DNA from 2 places in the Marinobacter salinisoli genome. Region 1 is predicted to be linked to the other one. Evidence: predicted binding sites of a transcription regulator. Region 1 holds the regulator's gene; the other holds the start of a gene.
The links. The regulator sigma-54, encoded in region 1, starts transcription at its own class of promoters, with help from an activator protein. The targets are predictions, from matches to a motif close to ANTGGCATNNANNTTGCTNT.
Positions count from the first base shown of each region.

Region 2: the regulator sigma-54 is predicted to act here: its motif matches at 1,518-1,537, upstream of glnA (glutamate--ammonia ligase).

Region 1 is NZ_CP071247.1:3,361,468-3,365,767, forward strand. Features, by position in the region: gene lptB (LPS export ABC transporter ATP-binding protein) at 1-519, shown strand, start outside; gene LPB19_RS15335 (RNA polymerase factor sigma-54) at 677-2,206, shown strand; gene hpf (ribosome hibernation promoting factor) at 2,316-2,624, shown strand; gene ptsN (PTS IIA-like nitrogen regulatory protein PtsN) at 2,709-3,179, shown strand; gene rapZ (RNase adapter RapZ) at 3,208-4,092, shown strand; gene LPB19_RS15355 (HPr family phosphocarrier protein) at 4,100-4,300, shown strand, end outside.
Region 2 is NZ_CP071247.1:1,430,366-1,434,665, reverse strand. Features, by position in the region: gene typA (translational GTPase TypA) at 1-1,162, opposite strand, end outside; gene glnA (glutamate--ammonia ligase) at 1,687-3,090, shown strand; gene LPB19_RS06540 (DUF4124 domain-containing protein) at 3,268-3,801, shown strand; gene glnL (nitrogen regulation protein NR(II)) at 4,048-4,300, shown strand, end outside.

The DNA of each region.
Region 1 (4,300 bases):
CTGCCCATGCACGGTCGCGCGAGAAAAGGCATTGGATACCTGCCCCAAGAGGCCTCGGTGTTCCGAAAACTGTCAGTACGTGACAACATCATGGCAATCCTGGAAACCCGGAAACGCCTGAGCCGAAGCGAGCGCGAACACAAGCTCGAAGAACTGCTGGAAGAATTCCACATTACCCACATCCGTGACAGCGCCGGCATGGCACTGTCCGGTGGTGAGCGCCGGCGCGTGGAAATTGCCCGTGCACTGGCCATGGAGCCGGCTTTTATCCTGCTCGATGAGCCCTTCGCCGGGGTCGATCCCATATCGGTCAGCGACATCAAACACATTATCCGACACCTCCGGGATAAAGGCATTGGCGTGCTGATTACCGACCACAATGTCCGGGAAACCCTGGACATCTGCGAAACCGCGTATATTGTGTCCGGCGGGCACATTATTGCCTCTGGAAACGCCGAGAGCATCCTCGCCAATCAACAGGTGAAGGAAGTCTATCTCGGGGACGAATTCCGACTGTGACACCCTGCACCAGATTGTCTTGGCAATCGCTACCGAGTAAACTCGGCAAAGAACTTGCTAGCCGGCGAAAATTCCGCAACCGCTGGTCTCATATAGAGTTTTACTACACATTCCGTAATCGCGTGAGCTGATGAGTAACGGATCCTGAACCATGGTGATGAAAGCCTCTTTACAGTTAAAGCTGGGTCAAAGCCTGACGATGACCCCCCAGCTTCAACAGGCGATCCGGCTACTGCAGCTATCTACCCTCGATCTCCAACAAGAGATCCAGCAGGCACTGGAATCCAACCCAATGCTGGAAACGTCGGAAGACGACGACAACCAGCCAGACACCACCAGTGACGACGCTGAAAAGGCCGAGAGCTCCGCTGAGAGCGAAGTAACCGGAGACGCCGCGCCAGACCCCGAGCAAGATTGGGACGAACCGGATACCGGCCCCGACTGGTCCACCGAGAATGACGCACCGGACAACATTCCCGACGATCTCCCGGTAGACACAGCCTGGGACGACATCTATCAATCAGCACCGGCGTCGGCCGCTCGTAACGATGACGAAAATGATCACGACTTCGAGACCCGGAATTCACCGACTGAGACCCTGCACGATCACCTGCTGTGGCAGCTGAACCTGACCCCTCTCAGTGAACGAGACGCAGCTGTTGCCCATGCCCTGCTGGATGCGGTCGATGATCGTGGCTATCTGACCAGCCCGCTGGAAGAAATCCACGCCGGCCTGATGGATGAGCAGGACGAGGATCCGCTGGAACTCGACGAAGTGGAGGCGGTACTGCACCGTCTGCAGCATTTCGATCCGTCAGGCGTATTTGCCCGGGATTTGCAGGAATGCCTGCTTATCCAGCTGAACCAGTTACCACCGGAAACCCCTTGGCTGCCGCAGGCAAGACTGGTTATTACCCACTACATTAACCTGCTGGGCAACCGTGATTACGCGCAACTGCTTCGCCGGAGCCGGCTGAAAGAAGACCAGCTTCGTGACGTGCTCGCCCTGATCACGAATCTCAACCCGCGTCCGGGTGATGTTATCGATCAGGCGGAACCCGATTACGTGATTCCCGATGTAATTGTCCGGAAACACAATGGCCGCTGGCGGGTTGAGCTAAACCCCGAGATTGCACCGCGCATCCGCGTCAATGCGAGCTATGCTTCATTAATAAAGCGGGCGGACAGCAGCGCCGACAATACCTATCTCAGAGATCAGCTGCAGGAAGCCAAGTGGTTCATCAAAAGTCTGCAAAGCAGAAACGAAACGCTGCTGAAGGTGGCTACGCGCATCGTCGAGCACCAGCAGGGGTTTCTGGATCAGGGCGAAGAGGCGATGAAACCGCTCATCCTGTCCGATATTGCGCAGGCGGTGGAAATGCATGAATCGACGATCTCCCGGGTGACCACGCAGAAATACATGCACACTCCCCGGGGTATTTTCGAGCTGAAGTATTTTTTCTCGAGCCACGTCAGTACAGACGAAGGCGGGGAGTGTTCTTCGACGGCCATCCGTGCAATGATCAAGAAACTGATCGCAGCGGAAACACCAAAAAAGCCGTTGAGCGACAGCAAAATTGCGGCCATGCTAGGAGAACAGGGCATCAGGGTGGCGCGACGCACGGTAGCCAAATACCGGGAAGCCATGCACATTCCGCCATCCAACGAACGAAAAAGACTGGTTTAGGGGAATACGGTCTGCCAAGGCTGCCCCTGAACAATTTCGCTGGCGCACACCGCTGCGCTGGCTTTCAGCCCGGCCCATTGGGACGGCATGATGACAACAGGAGACGCCTATGCAACTCAACATTTCAGGCCATCATGTAGAACTGACTCCCGCACTCAAGGATTACGTTTCAGAGAAGTTCGAAAAGCTGGAGCGGCACTTTGATCACATCAACAACTGCCAGGTTACCCTGGAGGTCGAGAAAGTGCGCCAGATGGCGGAAGCAACCATGCATGTGGTTGGTGGTGAAATTCACGCAAAGGCTGAAAATGATGACATGTATGCGGCAATTGATTCCCTGATTGATAAGCTTGACCGTCAGATCCTCAAGCACAAGGAAAAGAACGTGGAGCGAAAGCACGGCAACGGTTCCCGGTAGCCAGAGCTTTCACCAGCATTAGCCAAGAGCGCTGCGGCACGGTTACCCTGCCGCAGCTTTTTTTAACCGACCTGCAGTCGATTCATGAGCGACACATCCCTGACAATTGACAATATCCTTTTGCCCGAACTGACGCTTTGCAAAGTTTCTGCATCAAGCAAGAAACGGGTGCTGGAATTTATTGCCGACCAAATCCATCAGCACGACAGCACGCTCAACGAAAGCCAGATTTTCAATAATCTTGTTGCGCGGGAGCGTCTGGGCAGCACCGGCATTGGCCAGGGCATCGCCATTCCCCACTGCCGGCTCGAAGGGCTCGATCGGGTCATTGGCGTCCTGGTAACCCTGGAGGAGGGTATCGAGTTCGACGCCATCGACAATCAGCCCGTTGACCTTATCTTTGCCCTGATCGTGCCGAAAGAAGCCACCAGCGAGCATCTCGAACTGCTTAGCCAGCTGGCCGAGAAGTTCAACGAACGGATCTTTTGTGACCGGCTTCGCCAATGCGATGCACCCGGCACCCTTTACCAGCAGATGACCGCAACGAATTCGTAACCATCCACTCAGGGAGGCTGAACCCACCATGAAACTGATCGTTGTCAGTGGCAGGTCTGGTTCCGGTAAAAGTACAGCACTCCATGTCCTTGAGGATCTTGGCTATTACTGTATCGACAACCTTCCCATTGGATTGTTGTCGCCCCTGACCCAACAAGCGACCGACCAGGCCAAGCCGGGTCGACTCAGCAAAATGGCCGTCAGCATTGATGCCCGCAACCTGTCTAGCGAGCTGAGCAATTTCGAAGACATTCATGAGCGACTCAAAGGCACCGGTTTGACGGTCGAGGTTATTTTCCTCGATGCGGACGAACAGTCCCTGCTTCAGCGCTTCCACGCGACACGACGCAAGCACCCTCTGAGTGATGAGAAAACCTCCCTCCGGGAAGCCATCCACAACGAAAAGAAATTGCTCGAACCCCTCTCCAAGCTGGCAGACTTGTATATCGACACCACCGGCACCTCGATTTACGAGTTGCGCGACATGGTCAAACAGAGGGTCGTAGGGCGCAAAGATCAGGAACTGGCGCTGCTTTTTCAATCCTTTGGCTTCAAGCATGGCGTGCCACTGGATTCGGACTACGTGTTCGATGTGCGCTGTCTGCCCAACCCCTATTGGGACCACAGCCTGCGAACCTATACCGGCCTGGACCAACCGGTAATCGACTTTCTAGAGCAGGAACCTGCCAGCCGGAAAATGGTTGATGACCTGATCGGTTTTCTTGAGAGCTGGCTTCCGGCGTTTGCCGACAGCAACCGCAGTTACATGACCATTTCGATCGGCTGCACAGGCGGCCAGCACCGTTCGGTGTTTGTCAGTGAGCAACTGCGCGAGCATTTCCAAAAGCGCTACAGCAACGTGCAGGTCCGGCACTCTGAACTCCCGCACCTGCAATTGCCGGAACACAACTGAACTCGCCATGATTCGCCGCCCCATCACCATCATTAACAAGTTAGGCCTGCACGCCCGCGCTACGGCTAAGCTGGTGGCCAAAGCGTCGGAATTCGACAGCAGTGTCCGAATTCACGGCAAAGGCCGGGACGTGGACGCCAAGAACATCATGCAAGTGATGTTGCTGGCCGCCAGCAAGGGTACCGAGGTCGAATTGGTCGCCGATGGG
Region 2 (4,300 bases), 1.8 Mb from region 1:
CCACCTCAGGACGACCTACCGCCAACTCGAAGTTTTCACGACGCATATTCTCGATCAGTACCGAGAGATGCAGCTCGCCGCGGCCAGAAACCTTGAATTTATCGGCGGAATCACCCTCTTCAACACGCAATGCAACGTTGTGCAGCAATTCCTTTTCCAGACGCTCCTTGATGTTGCGGCTGGTGACGTACTTGCCTTCCTTGCCCGCAAACGGCGAATCATTGACCTGGAAGGTCATGGATACCGTGGGCTCGTCCACCGTCAAAGGCGGCAGCGCCTCAACGCTTGAGGGATCGCACAGCGTATCGGAAATGAACAGCTCGTCCATCCCACTCACGCAAACGATATCGCCCGCCTGCGCTTCGTCGACTTCTACCCGCTGCAGACCGGAATGCCCCATGATCTTGAGAATACGACCATTGCGCTTTTTGCCGTCGGCGCCAATTGCGGTCACCGGTGAATTGGTCGAGATTTTGCCCCGCATAATGCGGCCGATGCCGATAACGCCCAGGAAGCTGTTGTAGTCCAGCTGGGAAATCTGCATCTGGAACGGACCATCGAGATCAACATTTGGTGCCGGCACATAGTCAATAATCGCCTGAAACACGGCATCCATATTGTCGTCGAGGTTTTCGTGATCGGTACCGGCAATGCCATTCAGAGCACTGGCGTACACAATCGGGAAGTCCAGCTGCTCGTCCGTGGCACCCAGGGCGTCAAACAGATCAAATACCTGATCGATTACCCAGTCCGGACGGGCACCCGGGCGATCGATCTTGTTCACCACCACGATCGGGCGCAGGCCCGCAGCGAAAGCTTTCTGGGTCACGAAGCGGGTTTGCGGCATCGGGCCATCAATTGAATCGACCACCAACAGCACGCAATCGACCATGCTCATCACACGCTCGACCTCACCACCGAAATCGGCGTGTCCCGGGGTGTCGACAATGTTGATGTCGTATTCGTTCCATTTCAGCGCCGTGTTCTTCGCGAGGATGGTAATACCACGCTCTTTTTCCTGGTCGTTCGAATCCATCACGCGTTCGCTATCGAGCTCTTTACGCTCCAGCGTTCCGGATTGACGCAGCAACTGGTCTACGAGGGTGGTTTTGCCATGGTCAACGTGGGCGATGATGGCGATATTCCGAAGCTTCTCAATCACAACTATTATTCCTGCGACATGCTGTCTTTGACCTGAGGCGTTTTCCGAGGCCAAGCCCCACATGTCGTCTCAAATCCGTAAATGGTAGGCCCATTTAGAAAGTACCCGGAGTACTGTCCCGAAAAGCAGGGACACAAAATGAGGCGGCGCGCAGTATAGCGAAAAGTCATAACCCTGAATATGGACACTAACGCCTATCGCCCCCGAAAGCCTGCACCACTCTGGTTCACAGGGGTCAGTTTGCGCACCATTTAAGTGCGCATCGAATTCTTTTGTGCACCAATAACACTCGCAACGACACCTGCCAAACCTCTTCAGACCGCACCGTTAAGCACTTCCGGGCAACGCCCCAGAAATTGGCAAGACGCTTGCTTAAAGGAATTCAGCCTTAAATCACAGGCGAGCGGCATATTCATTTGATAAGCTGCCCAAGCCTCTGAACAAGATCGGAGTAAAAGTTCCGACTATCGGCGACAAGACCATGAATGCGTCCCAGACGCGGGATAAACAACGGAGCATGCACAATGTCCAAAACGATTGATTTGATCAAAGAACATGAAGTCAAGTGGGTAGACCTGCGTTTCACTGACAGCCGCGGTAAGGAGCAGCACGTTACCCTGCCGGCCTCTGAAATTGATGAAGATTTCTTCACCGACGGCAAAATGTTCGACGGTTCCTCAATCGCTGGCTGGAAAGGCATCAACGAATCCGACATGATCCTGATGCCGGCTGATGACACTTCCGTACTCGACCCGTTCACTGAAGAAACCACCGTGAACATCACCTGCAACATCGTTGAGCCTTCAACCATGCAGGGTTACGAACGTGATCCGCGCTCTGTTGCAGCCCGTGCGGAAGAGTACCTGAAGTCCACCGGCATCGCTGACGGCGCCCTGTTCGGCCCGGAGCCCGAGTTCTTCGTATTCGACTCTGTGAAATGGGACGTAGATATGAAGGGCGCTGGCTACAGCATCCACTCTGAAGAAGCCGCCTGGGTATCCGGCGAAGACTTCGACCGCAACAACATCGGCCACCGTCCGGGCGTCAAAGGCGGCTACTTCCCGGTTCCACCGGTAGACAGCCTGCACGACCTGCGTGGCGCTATGTGTGCGGCCATGGAGTCCATGGGCCTGGAAATCGAAGTACACCACCACGAAGTCGGCACCGCCGGCCAGTGTGAAATCGGTGTTGGCGCCAACACCCTGACCCGCAAGGCTGACGAAGTTCAGATCCTGAAGTACTGCGTACACAACGTTGCTCACGCTTACGGCAAGACCGCTACCTTCATGCCGAAGCCGGTTGTTGGCGACAACGGTTCTGGCATGCACGTTCACATGTCCCTGAACAAAGACGGCAAGAACATTTTCGCCGGCGACGGCTACGCTGGTCTGAGCGAAACTGCCCTGTACTACATCGGCGGTATCATCAAGCACGCCAAGACCATCAACGCCTTCACCAACGCGTCTACCAACAGCTACAAGCGTCTGGTTCCGGGCTTCGAAGCTCCGGTTATGCTGGCTTACTCTGCCCGCAACCGCTCTGCCTCTATCCGTATCCCCTGGGTAAACAGCCCGAAAGCGCGTCGTATCGAAGTGCGCTTCCCGGATCCGTCTGCCAACCCGTACCTGGCGTTCGCTGCCATGCTGATGGCCGGCCTTGACGGCATCCAGAACAAGATCCACCCGGGCGATGCCATGGACAAGGATCTGTACGATCTGCCGAAGGAAGAAGCTCTGAACATCCCGACCGTGGCCGAGACCTTCCAGGAAGCACTGGACTGCCTCGAGAAGGATCACGAGTTCCTGACCAAAGGCGGCGTGTTCACCGAAGACATGATCGCTGGCTACGTCGACCTGAAGCGCGGCGAAGTCGAGCGTCTGAACATGACCACTCACCCGGTCGAGTTCGACATGTACTACTCTGTTTAATCCCTAAGGATTCGACAGATCAAAAAGCCCCGCCCCGTGCGGGGCTTTTTTTCGTTCCGACTCAACCCAAGCGCCTGCCGTCGTTAACGATATGTAACCAACAACCTCTGGCCCAAGCGTTGAAAAGACCTCATGCGCCGCCGATAATCGCTAAAAACCACGACAACAGGTGCAGTTATGAAACCGAGGACCGGATTGCTCGCCGCCCTTATCCTGGCCAGTGCTTCCGCCAGCGCGGAGGTTTATCGAAATGTTGATGCCTATGGCAACGTCACCTATTCCGATGAGCCATCCGAAGGCGCAGAGGCCATTGAAGTCAAACCGGTTACCACGGTCACCCTGCCCAAACCCCAAAATGTCCGGGAAACCGATAAACTTCGCGAAGAGGTGCAACGTGAGGGCTCGGTCTATGAGAGCGTGTCTTTCGTCCACCCGCAGAATAACCAGGCATTTCACAGCGGCGGCGGCGAGGTGCGATTTGAAGTCAGCAGCACCCCAGGCCTGCAGTCCGGCCACAAATACGAAGTGACCCTGGATGGCCAACCGATCGGCCAGACCACCTCTGGTACGGTGGCGGTCAATAACGTGAACCGGGGCACCCACGACGCCCGCGTTCACATCGTGGATGAAAACGGTGTCCAGGTAAAAACGGGCCCAGCCATCAGCTTCACCGTCCACCGCCCATCCGTGAAGCCATCACCGAGAAACTAACTCTCGCACCATTTTTGTGCATCTGCACCACAAAAAAGCCATACTCTGATCAGCAACAGGGCGCCACAGGCCCGCTGATCAGGGTAAATCCGACATTCTGCACCAGCTTACGGCACTGATACCCCGCTTTTCCGGTTTTTATCGGCGTGCCGCCCTGTCTTTTTCCTCGAGAGCTCAAACTGGTTCGCTTCTTGCAATCTATTGAACATCTCTAAAACAAACCAGGTCGGACAACGGGATTCCTGCATGGCACTGTCCAAGGCCAGTACATCAAGCTACAAGAGCATTCTCGACAGCCTCTCAACCGCAGTGCTGGTACTCGGTGAAAACCTCCGGGTCCGCTACTTCAATCCGGCCGCCGAGAGCCTGTTCGAAACCAGCATGACCCGCTGCTTTAACCAGCCCTTCAGCTCCATACTCACGGATTCTGAAGACGCGCTGGAAACCCTTTACGCAGCGCTGGAGAACGGCCAGTCCTATACCCGCCGGGAGGCCGCGT